Linked DNA regions of Bradyrhizobium diazoefficiens. The protein of the gene in region 2 interacts with the protein of the main gene of each other region in a pairwise test. Links are inferred from orthologs where the notes say so. Each region holds a gene or a part of one and is shown on either strand. Other genes may lie near its edges. The genes, in order: uvrB and uvrA.

The links.
Region 1: the proteins of uvrA (region 2) and uvrB interact in binary tests that used the Escherichia coli proteins (3 or more experiments, as listed by UniProt). The link is inferred for Bradyrhizobium diazoefficiens from one-to-one orthologs.

Annotation. Positions count from the first base shown.
Region 1 is NZ_CP067102.1:7,261,454-7,268,684, reverse strand. What follows is about bases 1,812-5,270. They hold uvrB (excinuclease ABC subunit UvrB), read right to left. Parts: upstream 4,970-5,270; coding sequence 2,012-4,969; downstream 1,812-2,011. Other genes in these bases: JJC00_RS33790 (hypothetical protein), read right to left, coding at 5,077-5,270; JJC00_RS33800 (hypothetical protein), read left to right, coding at 1,812-1,888. Also shown: JJC00_RS33810 (hypothetical protein), read right to left, coding at 1-661; JJC00_RS33805 (nuclear transport factor 2 family protein), read right to left, coding at 904-1,344; more of JJC00_RS33800, read left to right, coding at 1,655-1,811; more of JJC00_RS33790, read right to left, coding at 5,271-5,307; JJC00_RS33785 (hypothetical protein), read right to left, coding at 5,368-5,592; JJC00_RS33780 (LysR substrate-binding domain-containing protein), read right to left, coding at 5,702-6,616. UniProt on the Escherichia coli protein: The UvrABC repair system catalyzes the recognition and processing of DNA lesions. A damage recognition complex composed of 2 UvrA and 2 UvrB subunits scans DNA for abnormalities.
Region 2 is NZ_CP067102.1:4,297,946-4,305,240, forward strand. What follows is about bases 1,018-4,540. They hold uvrA (excinuclease ABC subunit UvrA), read right to left. Parts: upstream 4,194-4,540; coding sequence 1,218-4,193; downstream 1,018-1,217. Other genes in these bases: JJC00_RS20075 (hypothetical protein), read right to left, coding at 1,018-1,110; JJC00_RS20085 (outer membrane protein), read right to left, coding at 4,517-4,540. Also shown: JJC00_RS20065 (DUF433 domain-containing protein), read left to right, coding at 249-470; JJC00_RS20070 (DUF5615 family PIN-like protein), read left to right, coding at 474-818; more of JJC00_RS20075, read right to left, coding at 841-1,017; more of JJC00_RS20085, read right to left, coding at 4,541-5,269; JJC00_RS20090 (outer membrane protein), read right to left, coding at 5,428-6,174; JJC00_RS20095 (outer membrane protein), read right to left, coding at 6,406-7,167. UniProt on the Escherichia coli protein: The UvrABC repair system catalyzes the recognition and processing of DNA lesions. UvrA is an ATPase and a DNA-binding protein. A damage recognition complex composed of 2 UvrA and 2 UvrB subunits scans DNA for abnormalities.

The DNA.
Region 1 (7,231 bases), 3.0 Mb from region 2 along the record:
CCGTCGTGCCCTGCTGGTTGACGCTGTAGCCGTTCCGAAGCGTCAGCGAATAATCGCTCGACAGCGGCACCGATTTGGTCAGCGACGCTCCGAGCTTGCTCTGCTCGGCGCCGGGATCGATGCGGGCTTCGACCGCGGTTTTGTCCCAGACGGGGCCTGCGCCCGGTGCGGTCGCGGCGGCCCAGGCGCTGCCGGAGGATTGCGGCAGGTTGCCGCCATTGGCGGCCTTCTGCGCCATCAGCTCCGACATCGTGGTCGGCTCTTTCGCGACCGTCATGTCGGCGCCGATGCGGGTATCCCAGAACGACGACACCGACTGCTTCACGGTCACGGCCGAGGAGCCGTTGGCGTTGGCGTTGGCCGACCAGTTCAAGCCGTTATTGGCGGCGGCCTGCGCGCGCTTCTTGGCGGCGATGATGTCGTTGAGCGTGCCGGCGTCGATGGCGAGCTGGCCCCAGTCGAGCTTGTCGACGTCGATGCCTTTGAGCACGTCGGGATCGTTGACATCGGCGGTATCAGCGGCCTCGGCCTCCTCGTCAGGCACGGTGGCGGCGGGGGCGAAGGGCGGAATGATCTGCGCCGACGCCGTCAGCACCGAGCCGAAAATGAATGCAACCGCCAGCGGCAGCCTGGTCCAGCCCAAACCTGTCGTGAATTCCATTGCCTTGCCCGCAACCCAGTTCGCGCACACGATGCGGCGGTATCGTTGCAAAATTATGGCGCATGCCGCGACGGTTTGGAAGCGGCCGGACCTTCAGAATAACGAACCAACGGGCCGCGCGGGAAGGCGCGCGCCCGATGACGAGCGTCTCCACGACGGTGTCCGGCGGGGCTGGAGGCCAGAACGCGTCGTGGGAGCATCAATCGATCGGTCCCGAATTGCGGAGCCCGTTGGTGTCCCCGTCAGCCGACGCCGGTCATCTTTGGCAGATGAATGGCGCGGCCGAGTGCCTGCTCGATCAGGTCAAAAGTGTCGATCAGCACACGCATGCTGATCAGCCGGTCCGCCCTGAACTGGGCGAACTGCGCGACGCGCAAGCTGATCGGCTTGTCGGAATCCAGTGCCGTGAGTGAATAGCGCAGCATCGAGGAGGCGGAATCGACCCCCAGCATGATGCTCTCGCGGTCGAAACGGCGGACGCGGAAATTGTCCGCGAGCTGGCGGATGACCTGGAGCACCGCCGCCTTGCCCTGGCGCGCGCCGAGGAACGGAAACATGTCGATCGGGCCGTAAATTGCCCACTCGACATCCTCGTCGATCAGGGCCTCGATATCCTCGAAGTGCCGGTCGTTGATCGCGCGGTGCAACGCACGCGAGAAACGCCAGAGGCTGTGCTCTGTCATCTTGGGGCGTCCTGAAACTGGCTTGCAAAAACGAAAAGCAACCCCATGCGCAGCAATGCGCGGCGGGGCTTGCTCAATTCATTGGTGTACGAACAAATAGGCGATTTCGGCCGAAACGCAAATCACGTTTTTGCAATGCACAAGTGAGCGCACTTTGTGAGATTTACAATAGAACCCCGCATTTTACCGGTCCCGGTGTTTGCCGCTCCGGTGCGGCGTTTGACGAAGTTCGGTCGAAGCAAGCGCTGTTGGAACCGCGATGCGCGCGTGCTCGTTGAGAGGCCGACATTCATTTGGAGACATCGATCCCATGACACGTCCGCACATCGTTCTCGCCGCCGTCCTGCTCTCGCTGGCCGCGGCACCCGTCGCCAACGCCAAGGGCTGCATTAAGGGCGCCGTCGTCGGCGGCGTCGCCGGCCATTATGCCGGCCATCACGGCATGCTCGGCGCCGCCGCCGGCTGCCTCTACGGTCGCCACCACGCCAAGGAGCAGGACAAGCAGCAGCAACAGCAGAGCCAGAGCGGACAGGGGAAGTTGTAGGCCACTGTCATTCCGGGGCGCGCGAAAGCGCGAACCCGGAATCTATTCCGCTCCTTGTTCAGGCACCGGAAATGGGGCGCGAGCCATCTCAACACCGCGACTCCGCCCTCAGTGACCAGCGTCCTACCTCTTCTTCCACCCACCCCGTCGCCCCGGCATCCCACCCGTCGACTTCGGCGTAGGCCCGAACTCCGGTCCTGACTGCCGCGAGTCCGTCGGCTGGATGATCCGGCTCGTGCTGCCGAACGGCTTTGACGGCAGACTCGGGCTCTCGCGGTAGGGCAGGGATTCCGGGCCGTGCATCTCGTCGAGGTGCGGCTTGTGCACCTTTGAGCCGCTGCTGCTGCCACCTCCGCTCGCCTTCAGCGAGGAGCTCACGGTCTTTTTCTTCATGGCGCTAACTGGCAAGTTGGCGGCGTCGCCGTACTTCTTCGTCCCCGCATAGGCGCCGGCCTTGCCTGCGACGGTGCGCTGCTTGGCGGTGGGGTCGTCGACCACGGCGAGCTCGGTCGCGCGCAGGCGCTTGACTTCGTCGCGCAGGCGGGCGGCTTCCTCAAAATTCAGATCGGCGGCGGCCTCGCGCATCCGCGTCTCGAGATCGGCGAGCACGGCTTCAAAGTTGTGGCCGATCGAGATGACGTCGTCGGTCATGTCATGGCCGCCGACCTCGACCAGCACGTGGTCACGCTCGTAGACGGAATTGAGGATGTCGCCGATCTGCTTCTTGACGCTCTCCGGCGTGATGCCGTTGGCGGTGTTGTACTCGACCTGTTTTTCGCGGCGGCGGTTGGTCTCGGCGATGGCGCGCTCCATCGACCCGGTCATCTGGTCGGCATAGAGGATCACCTTGCCGTCGACGTTGCGCGCAGCGCGGCCGATGGTCTGGATCAGCGAGGTCTCGCTGCGCAGAAAACCTTCCTTGTCGGCGTCCAGAATCGCGACCAGCGCGCATTCGGGAATGTCGAGGCCTTCGCGCAACAGGTTGATGCCGACCAGCGCATCGAAGGCGCCGAGGCGGAGATCCCTGATGATCTCGATGCGCTCGATGGTGTCGATATCGGAGTGCATGTAGCGGACGCGAATGCCCTGCTCATGCAGATATTCGGTGAGGTCCTCCGCCATGCGTTTTGTCAGCACGGTGATCAGCGAGCGATAGCCGGCCTGGGCGGTGGCACGGACCTCGCCGACGAGATCGTCGACCTGGGTGCGGGCGGGGCGGATATTGACCGGCGGATCGATCAGGCCGGTGGGGCGAATGACCTGCTCGACGAACACGCCGCCGCTTTCGTTCAGCTCCCAGCCGCCGGGCGTCGCCGACACCGCGACCGTCTGCGGCCGCATCATGTCCCATTCCTCGAAGCGGAGCGGGCGGTTGTCCATGCACGACGGCAGACGGAAGCCGTATTCGGCGAGCGTTGCCTTGCGGCGGAAGTCGCCGCGGAACATACCGCCGATCTGCGGCACGGTGACGTGACTCTCGTCGGCGAACACCAGGGCGTTGTCGGGGACATATTCGAACAGCGTCGGCGGCGGCTCGCCGGGCAGGCGCCCGGTGAGGTAGCGCGAATAGTTCTCGATGCCGGCGCAACTTCCTGTCGCCTCCATCATCTCGAGGTCGAAGGTGGTGCGCTGCTCCAGCCGTTGCGCCTCCAGCAGGCGCCCCTGGTCGTGGAGCTGGTCGAGCCGCATCTTCAATTCGGACTTGATCGATTTGATCGCCTGCACCAGCGTCGGGCGCGGCGTCACATAGTGCGAATTGGCGTACATCTTGATGAATTCGAGCTCGTCCTGCTTGTGGCCGGTGAGCGGATCGAACTCCTCGATGTTCTCGATGGTGTCGCCGAACAGGTTCACGCGCCAGGCGCGGTCCTCATAGTGCGCCGGGAAGATGTCGATGACGTCGCCGCGCACGCGAAAGGTGCCGCGGCTGAAATCGGCCTGCGTGCGCTTGTACTGGAGCGCGACGAGATCGGCGATCAGCTGGCGCTGGTCGATGCGCTCGCCCTTCTTCAGCGCGAAGGTCATCGCGGTGTAGGTCTCGACCGAGCCGATACCGTAGATGCAGGACACGGAGGCGACGATGATGACGTCGTCGCGTTCGAGCAGCGCGCGCGTCGCCGAGTGGCGCATGCGGTCGATCTGCTCGTTGATCGACGAGTCCTTCTCGATATAGGTGTCGGTGCGCGGGACATACGCTTCCGGTTGGTAATAGTCGTAATAGCTGACGAAATACTCGACCGCGTTGTCCGGAAAAAAGCTCTTGAACTCGCCATAAAGCTGAGCGGCGAGCGTCTTGTTCGGCGCCAGGATGATGGCGGGACGCTGCGTCGCCTCGATCACCTTGGCCATAGTGTAGGTCTTGCCCGAGCCGGTGACCCCGAGCAGCACTTGCGAACGGTCGTTGCGCTGGATGCCTTCGACGAGTTCGGCGATCGCGGTCGGCTGGTCGCCGCGCGGCTGGTACGGTGACTTGATCTCGAAGCGCACGCCACCTTCGGACTTCTCCGGGCGCGGCGGCCGATGCGGGGTCCACACTTTCGTGGAGCCGTCATCCCTGCGGAACTCCGGCCGGCCCTCGCGGATCAGCGATTCCAGTGCGTCGGCGGTCGCCTTGACGCCGAGCGCCTCCATCTTGGTGCGCGGCGGACGCGCCAGCGCCTCGGCGTCGTCCTCCTCGGTGGGAAGGCCGAGCTGCCGGGCCAGTTCCGGATCGAGCGTCGGGATCGTAGCCGCGGTTCCGTAATTGGCCTGCGGCGCCTCGTCGAAGCCGCCGCCCTCCCGCGGTTGCGGATCTGGCCGCAGCGGCACCGGCCGATCCTGCGGAAATTCCTTCGGGGTCGAGGCGCGTGCCCGATGTGCGGCGGCCTCGCCGCCGGAGCGGCGGTCGCGCGAATTATCCGGCGGCGGCTGAAGGCCAGTGCCCGATCCAAGCCCGGCATCGCCGCGATTGATCGCGGGATTGAGCAATTCGGCCAGCGCCGGCCCGATCGGCTGCACATCGGGGCGGTGCGCCTTCGAGTTGGGTGCCTTGTTAGCTGCCTTGGATTTGGGGGATTTTGGGGGAGCAGGTTTCTTCGCCATGCCCCGAATATGGGACGAGTCCGTCGCCCAGAAAAGAGCGAAAGCCCGCCTGTGCGCAGGCTGCTGACAGCAAGTTGGCAGCAGGCCTTGGTTCAGTGGCCTTGCGACTACGCCGCCGGCAGTGGCCCGTCGCCGTCCACGACCGTCAGGCGTGGCTCGAGGATGTCGAGATGGATTCCGCCGCAATCGGTGCAGCGCATCGTCCAGTACTCGCACCCGGCGCGGCCGCCGATCACACGGAGCACCGTGAGATCGCCGTCGCATTCGGGGCATATCGCCAGCACCTTGCGCGAATAAATCCGCGGCCGCGCCGTGTCGTCGCATTCGATGACTGACATAAACCGGTGTCCCCCCTGTTACGCCACGCTGTCGTTCAGTTTTGTTGCCGTCTCGGCGGTCTATTCGTCGCTGTCGTCGGCGCGCCGGCGGAAGCGATCGATGTGATGCTTGGCGTCTTCGATCGCGGCGTCGGGATCGGGCCAGGCGAAGCCGACTTCCATGGCCGGAAACAGCACGCCATCGATGGCAACCGGGCTGAAATCGGCGCGCCGGATCCGGGCGTGCCACAGTCCCTTGCCAGCTTCGAAGGATTCGATGTCAAAGCCGTCGTAAATGGTCGTCATTGGTAGTCCCCAAATACTCTCTTGTCGGAGGGTTAGAGGACCACGTTTGCGGATTTCACAATGTGAAGCCGTTCACAAGCCGCCGGCTTTTTCACCGAAAGGGTGATGGTCAGTTCCGTGCGGCGGCGCGCCCGGACCGCCGCGGCCGGACCGCGGGTTCCGCGGCGGAACGCATGATCCAGCGGCGGAACGCGGCAAAATCGCGCTGTTCGGTTTGAAAACTGCGATAGAGCAGATACCAGCGCATGCCCTTGGGCACCGAGAGGTCGAATGGCGCGACCAGGCGTCCCGCGGCGAGGTCGTCGTCGATATAGGGCCGGATGCCCATGGCAATGCCGAGCCCGTCGGCGGCGGCCTGGAGTGCCTGGCCGTAGAACTGGAACTCTGGCCCGCGTGCGTTGATGCGAGCAAGGTTCGCGGCCTTGAGCCAGATCGGCCAGTCCTCCGGCGAATGCGTGACGCGGATCAGGCCGGGCCCTCTGAGATCGGCCGGCCGCTTCAGGCCATTGGCGAGGCGGGGCACGCAGACCGGGGTGAGGTCGCCCGCGAACAGCGGTTCGGCGACGAGCCCCGGCCAGTCGCCGGTGCCGAGCTTGATGCCGCAGCTCCAGTCCTCTCCGAACGGCACCTCGGCACCGCCGGTGGTGAAGCGCACCTCGATGTCGGGCTCCTCGCTGCGAAATTCCGACAGCCGCGGGATCAGCCAGCGCATCGCAAAGGTGTGGCCGACGCCGATGGTGAGCACGCGCACGCTGGACGGTGCCGTCACCTGCGCGGTGAGGCTTGCGAGCGCGTCGAAGATCGGCGTCAGGCCACTTTGATAGGCACGGCCTGCCTGCGTCAGCACGAGCTTGTTGGCCTTGCGCTCGAACAGTGCGACGCCGAGCCGCTCTTCCAGGAGATGCACCATGCGGCTGACGGCGGCCGCGGACACGCTCAGCTCGACACCCGCCGCAGCAAAGCTGCCGGTCCGCGCCGCGGCCTCGAATGCCTTGATGCCGTTGAGAAAGAGCAGCCGCCGCAAACGAATGACCCTCAGGAAAGCTGATGCCAGGCCAAGATAACTCAGTTTGCGAAGATGGGGCAAGGGAGGCACAAGAATGAGAGTAATTCCAAGTTGATTTGTCGACGCGAGGACGCTTCCCGCCTGAGGGCGAGAGCGCGGAGCAGTTTGCGTCCCTTACGCGACCACCACCGGAGACTTTCGTGACGCCCATCATGATCGCTGCCCTTGGATTGCTGATGGTCGCCACCGCGTTCCTGTCGGGGCTGTTCGGCATGGCGGGCGGGCTGATCCTGATCGGCGTGCTGCTGGCGCTGATGCCGCTGCCGACCGCGATGGTGCTGCATGCGATCACGCAGATGGCTTCGAACGGCTGGCGCGCTCTGCTGTGGCGCGCGCATATCCGCTGGCGGCCGGTCGCGAACTATATGGTCGGCGCTGCCATTGCGCTGGCGGCCTGGTCGCTCACCCGCTATGTGCCGGACAAGCCGATGGCGCTCTTGACGCTCGGCGCCACGCCGTTCATGGCACGGTTGCTGCCGACGAATATCAAACCCGATCCGGATCGTCTCTGGCAGGGCACCGTCTACGGCACGATCTGCATGGGCCTGATGCTGATGACCGGCGTCTCGGGAC
Region 2 (7,295 bases):
ACGTGAACGTTGATGTCGAGATCAATGTTGCTGACGCATGCCGCAGCCCCTCGACATCCTCATCCCTGACACGCCGAAAGCCGAAGCGATCGGCGACGTCGTTGATGGTGCGGAGGAACCAGGGAAAGCTATCGACGAGCGTGCCGTCGAGGTCGAAGATGGCGAGGGAGTAGGGCATGGAGGATGGTTTTGGAGTTCGCTGACAAGCGGGACGTGGCGTGCTATATTTGGCAAATGCGAGGATAGCCATGCGGCACGAGCGTATTGAAATCAACCCGGCGATCATGGACGGCAAACCTGTCATCCGCGGGACGCGTGTGCCGGTCGAATTGGTGTTGCGCGAGCTCGGAGCCGGCATGACCCCCGAGGTCATCATGGCGGAGCATCCGCGGCTGACGGCCGATGATATTCGGGCAGCCCAGGCCTTCGCGGCCGATTATTTGGCCGACGAAGAGATCATTTATCGTTGAATCGTGCGCTGGCTCGCAGATGAATGCATCACAGTCTCTCGAGCGCTGCGGGCGGCCGGTCATGACGTACTCTATATCGCCGAATTTGCAGCCAGTCTGAGCGATGTGGAGGTCATCGCGCTGGCGTCCCAACAGGGACGCCTTCTGCTTACTGCCGACAAAGATTTCGGCGAGCTTGTTTTCCGCCGGGGTCAAGCCGTTCCAGGCCTGATCTTGCTCCGCGTCGATCCGGGCAGTGGGCCACTGTTACGAGCACGGCTTCTAGAGGCCGTCGATCGGTTCGGCCAAGGGCTTTTCGGGCGTTATATTGTGATTGACGAGGTTCGGCTCCGATCCCGTCTGTTGTAGCGTTGCTCTGAGCCAAGGCGCGTCACCGCAGTTTGCGCACGTGAACATTGATGTCGAGATCAATGGTGCTAACGCAAGTCTGCGTGGTGCGATGCGAGCCACCCTCGTACCAACGGCCTCCGCGTGCCCGGGCCGCGCTGACGTTGGCGAGCTTCAGGCATCGCCATTGCGGCAGTGGCCCGCTGCTTTCGCCGGCAAATTGCCAAGCCAGCACGGCTTCCTGACCGCTCCTGTTGGTGCCGATGATATGCGGGCAAAGCTCGCGATGGCGACCCTCGTAGACGCAGGTCACTTGCTGTTCGGCAAGAACGCGTTGCGGAAGAGTGTGTAGGTTCGGCTGGGCATCGCGGACACTCGCAAGTTTCGTCCCGAAGTCCCACGGACGAGACCATCGAACCTTTACTCCGCCGCCTCGCTCGTGCTCCGCCGCTTCGGCTTCCGCGCCTTCTTCAGCACCGGCTCCAGGAACTTGCCGGTATAGCTCCGCTGCGCTTTCACGATGTCCTCCGGCGGGCCCCAGGCGACGATTTCGCCGCCGCCGTCGCCGCCTTCGGGGCCGAGGTCGATGACCCAGTCGGCCGTCTTGATGACTTCGAGATTGTGCTCGATGACGACGACCGTGTTGCCTTGCGCGACCAACTCGTGCAGCACCTCCAGCAGCTTCTTGACGTCGTGGAAGTGCAGGCCGGTGGTCGGCTCGTCCAGAATGTAGAGCGTGCGGCCGGTGGCGCGCTTGGACAATTCCTTGGCGAGCTTGACGCGCTGGGCTTCGCCGCCCGAGAGCGTCGTCGCCTGCTGGCCGACATGGATGTAGTCGAGGCCGACGCGGTGCAGGGTCTGGAAGGTCTCGCGCACGCGCGGCACCGCCTTGAAGAACTCGGCGGCTTCCTCGACGGTCATGTCGAGCACATCGGCGATGCTCTTGCCCTTGAACAGGACTTCCAGCGTCTCGCGGTTGTAGCGCTTGCCCTTGCAGACGTCGCAAGTGACGTAGACGTCCGGCAGGAAGTGCATCTCGATCTTGATGACGCCGTCGCCCTGGCAGGCCTCGCAGCGACCGCCCTTGACGTTGAAGGAGAAACGGCCGGGCTCGTAGCCGCGCGCCTTGGCTTCGGGCAGTCCTGCAAACCACTCGCGGATCGGCGTGAAGGCGCCGGTATAGGTTGCGGGGTTCGAGCGCGGGGTGCGGCCGATTGGCGACTGGTCGATGTCGATGATCTTGTCGATATGCTCGAGACCCTCGATGCGGTCGTGCGGGGCTGCGCCTTCGCTGGCGTTGTTCAGCTTGCGGGCGATGGCCTTGTAGAGCGTGTCGATCAGCAGCGTCGACTTGCCGCCGCCGGAGACGCCGGTGACGGCGGTGAACAGGCCGAGCGGAATTTCCGCCGTGACGTTCTTGAGGTTATTGCCGCGCGCGTTCACCACCTTGATGGTGCGGCGATGGTTCGGCGGACGCCGCTCCGGCACCTCGACCTCAAGCTCGCCGGTGAGATATTTGCCGGTCAGCGATTTCGGGTTGCGCATGATCTCGGCGGGCGTGCCTTCGGCAATGATGTGGCCGCCATGCATGCCGGCGCCGGGGCCGATGTCGAGCACGTGGTCGGCCAGCAGAATGGCATCCTCGTCATGTTCGACCACGATCACGGTGTTGCCGAGGTCGCGAAGCCGCTTGAGGGTGTCGAGCAGGCGCGCGTTGTCGCGCTGGTGCAGGCCGATCGACGGCTCGTCCAGCACGTAGAGCACGCCCGTCAGGCCCGAGCCGATCTGCGAGGCCAGGCGGATGCGCTGGCTCTCGCCGCCGGACAGCGTGCCGGAGGAGCGGGAGAGGGTGAGATAGTTGAGGCCGACGTCGAGCAGGAAGGTGAGGCGTTCGCGGATCTCCTTGAGGATGCGTCCGGCAATCTCGTTCTGCTGCGCGTTCAGCGCTTCCGGCACAGTTTCGAACCACGCGCCGGCGCCCTTGACGGACAGCTCAGAAATCTCGCCGATATGCTTGCCGCCGATTCTGACGCAGAGCGCCTCGGGCTTGAGCCGGAAACCGTTGCAGGCGCCGCAGGGCACGTCGTGGAAGTATTTCGCCAGCTCCTCGCGCGCCCACTCGCTCTCGGTTTCGCGGTAGCGGCGGTTGATATTGGTGATGACGCCTTCGAACGGCTTCTTGGTGTCGTAGGAACGGACGCCGTCCTCGTAGGAGAACTTGATCTCGTCCTCGCCGGAGCCATGGAGGATCGCGTCTCTCGTCTTCTTGGGCAGATCCTTCCACTTGCTGGTCAGCGTGAACTTGTAGTGCTTGCCGAGCGCGGTCAGCGTCTGCGTGTAATAGGGCGACGACGATTTGGCCCAGGGCGCGATCGCGCCCTTGCCGATCGCGAGCTCCTTGTCGGGGATGACGAGGTCTTCATCGACATGCTGCTCGACGCCGAGGCCGCCGCAGGCCGGGCACGCGCCGTAGGGGTTGTTGAACGAGAACAGGCGCGGCTCGATCTCGGGGATGGTGAAGCCGGACACTGGACAGGCAAACTTTTCCGAGAACAGGATCCGCTCGGGGCCGCTCTTGTCGTGGATTTTTGCGGTCTTCTTTTTCTCCTCGACCGGCGCCGCCGCAGGCGCGTCGGCAAACTCGACCACGGCGAGGCCCTCGGCGAGCTTCAGTGCGGTCTCAAAACTTTCGGCGAGGCGCTGGCCGATGTCGGCGCGCACCACGATGCGGTCGACGACGACGTCGATGTCGTGCGGGAATTTCTTGTCGAGAACAGGCGCTTCCGCAAGCTCGTAAAAGGTGCCGTCGATCTTGACGCGCTGAAAGCCCTTCTTGAGCCATTCGGCAAGCTCTTTGCGGTACTCGCCCTTGCGGCCACGCACGACAGGCGCGAGCAGATAGAGGCGAGTGCCTTCGGGCAGCGCCAGCACGCGGTCGACCATCTGCGAGACGGTCTGGCTCTCGATCGGAAGTCCGGTCGCGGGCGAATAGGGCACGCCGACGCGCGCCCAGAGCAGGCGCATGTAGTCGTAAATCTCTGTGACGGTGCCGACGGTGGAGCGCGGGTTCTTCGACGTCGTCTTCTGTTCGATCGAGATTGCCGGCGACAGGCCGTCGATCTGGTCGACATCAGGCTTCTGCATCATCTCCAGGAACTGGCGTGCATAGGCCGAGAGCGACTCGACATAGCGGCGCTGGCCTTCGGCGTAGATGGTGTCGAAGGCGAGCGACGATTTGCCGGAGCCGGAGAGGCCGGTGAACACCACGAGCTTGTCGCGGGGAATCTCGACGTCGATGTTCTTGAGGTTGTGCTCGCGCGCGCCACGGATCGTAATTGCGCGCAGGTGTGACCCCGCGTTCTGCTGTTGGCGCTTCGCCTTGATCACTTCATCCATCCGAGTTGCCCTCAAGGAATCCCAAAGGTGCGCGATCGCGCCGACGTAAAAGGCGCGCTTCGCCGGAACCGGGATCGGCGCCGATGGGGTTGCGAGCGAACGTAGGAAGAACGGAGACGGATTTCTAGTGCGACTTGCGAATCGTCAACGGATTGTTGGCGCGCTGGCGGGACTTGGCAGCAGGTCTTGCAGCAGCTGCGTCGTCCGGAACAAGCGAAGGGCCGGCCGCGAGGCCGGCCCTTCGTTCACCATTGACTGCGGACCTTGGGGAATCCGCAGATGGGGAGGACCTTGGAGGGAGTCCTCCGGAGTTCGTAGCTGGCTCAGTATTTGGCGACGACCGGGCCGCCCCAGCGGTAGTTGACGCGGATCAGCCCGATATCGACGTCCTGGCCAATCCGCTCGGTGCGTCCCGGCGGAACGAGGATACTGCTGGCGAGATCGCCGCCGTGATGGCCGAGGAACAGATGGTCGTACTCACCGCCGATCGACCAGTTCTCCGCAAAGGCGTATTCCACGCCGAAGCCCGCGCTGTAGCCCCAGCGGGTCTGGCTGAGCGTGTTGGACACGACGCCGACGCCCGGAATGAACTCGTCGTATTTGTCGTGCGCGACGGCGGCGCCGGCCTTGCCGTAGAACAGCAGGCTGTTCACGGTGTAGCCGAGCTGGCCGGTGAACAGACCAAAGCTGTCGATCCTGGTCCGGTTGTTCAGGGGCGCCAGCACCAGGCTGACATTGTTGCCTTTGAAGTCGGCCCAGTTACCCTGGGCTTCGACGCCGAGAACCCAGTGCGCCTTCTGCCAGCGATAGCCGAGCTGGGCACCGACCGTGCCGCCGCTGGCATTGTGGCAGCCTTCGCCGACGGCCGGATCGATCGGAACACCGCTGACGGCAACAACGCTCCAGCAGGCATGGCCGAGGCCGCCGCCACCATTGATGCCGCCGTAAACGCCGGTCCATTCGAGGGCGGCTAGCGGTGCCACCGGCGCCTTATAGAGCGGGAGATCCGCGGCACCGGCCGGCGCGACTGCGCCGAGTGCGAACAAGCCGACCGCGGCCAGCGCGCAAGTTTTCATGTCAGATCCCCAACTCGCTCAAGCAATTCGCGAGCGCAATGCGTGCGCCCTACGATTCCTTGACGGTTCGGCGCGCCGGGCCGCGAAAACAAAAAGGCCGGCACAAGGCCGGCCTTTCGTAACGATGTGACGCAGGTGGCGAAGATCAGTACTTCAGCTCAGTACTTGGCGACGACCGGGCCACCGAAGGTGTAGTTCAGGCGGACGGTGCCCATATCCACATCCTGCTTGATGCTGTCCGTGCGGAAGGGCAGGCCAAACGCAGTGAAGCTGTCGCTGTGCTTGCCCATGAACAGGTGGTCGTATTCGATCGCCACCGACCAGTTCGGCGCGAAACCGAACTCGATGCCCGTGCCGACGACGCCACCCCAACGGGTCTCGGTCGCCTCGCCGAACGTGACGCCGGCCAGAGTGCCGCTGAACTTGTTGTGGGTGACGGCCGCGCCGCCCTTCACGTACCAGAGCACGTTGTTCCAAGCGTAACCGACTTGACCGGTGAAGAGGCCGATGGCGTCGATCTTGGTATTGTTCACCAGCGGGAAAAAAGCGGCCGGCGTGCTTGTGTTCGAGCCCTTCAGATCAGCCCAATCACCCTGCGCTTCGACGCCGAACACCCAAGCGGCGGACTGCCACCGATAACCGATTTGACCGCCGGCGAGAGCGCCGGTCGCATCATGGCAACCCTCGCTCGTCGTGGGGACGGCAGCACCGCCGACGCTGGTCGTGTCCCAGCAATTGTGGCTCGAGCCGCCACCGGCATTGGCGCCGATGTAGAAGCCGGTCCAATTGTAGACGGAAGCCACGGCCACCGGAGCCTTGGTGTAGGGGCGAGCCGCCAGATCGGCAGCCGAAGCGGCGCCAGTGAGGGCGAGCAGACAGGCCGAAGCCAAGAAAATCTTTTTCATATTCAACAAATCCCAGTCCCAGTTTCTGTTTTGGACTTCCGTGCGTCGGAAGCAGAATCGGACGCTGTGGTCCAACTGATGACGTGCTTACACGATTGAAGCCGCAAGTTGCGTCTCCCAAAAGTCACAACGGGTGCAAAATGTGGCATTCGCTGACCTAAAGTTCCCATCGGGAACCAGCAACAAAAAGGCCGGCACAAGGCCGGCCTTTCTCGAATGATTTCAGGGGGATCAGTACTTCGCGATCATCGGGCCGCCCCAGCGGTAGTTCAGGCGGACGAGGCCCATATCGACGTCCTGGCCGATCCGTTCGGTCTGGACGAAAGCCCCGCCCAAGGTGAAATCGACGTTACGATGGCCAAGGAAAATGTGGTCGTACTCGACGCCAACCGACCAGTTCGGGGTGAAGCCAAATTCGAGACCTGCGCCAACCGTTCCGCCCCATCGAGTTTCGCGGGCCGAACCAAAGATGCCGCCTGCACCCACGAATCCAGGTGCGACGGCGAGGTCGTACTTGTCGGCCACGACCGCGCCGCCGCCTTTCACGTAGACCAAGACGTTGTTCCACGCATAGCCGATTTGGCCTGTAATCAGGCCGAAGGCATCGATCCTTGAACGGTTCTCCTGACCCAGGGCCGTCGGGCTAATATTGCTTCCGCTGAAGTCCGCCCAGTTGCCTTGGCCTTCGAAGCCAAACACCCACTGGCTGGACTGCCAGCGATAGCCGACCTGGCCACCCACCGTGCCGCCGGTTGCGTTATGGCAGCCGTCGGTGATCAGCGCGCCTGCTACCGGCGTCACGAAGTCCCAGCAATTGCGGCTCGATCCGCCACCGCCGTTGATGCCGATGTAGAAGCCGCTCCAGTCGTAGATGGTGGCGATCATCGGCGCCGGCGCTTTGGTGTAGGGACGCGCCGCAAGATCCGCCGCGCTCGCGGGCGCGGACAGGCCAAACACAACCATACCGATAGTACTAAACAGAATTTTCTTCATTGCAGTCTCCCCAGTTTTGTCCGCTCAAGAAGCCCCGAGGCGGTCAATCAGGCGTGACGCCCATAAGAACCAATTCCGAGGCAACTGTAGCGCCCTCCGGAGGTAGAGTCCGTCTCCGGAATGCAACA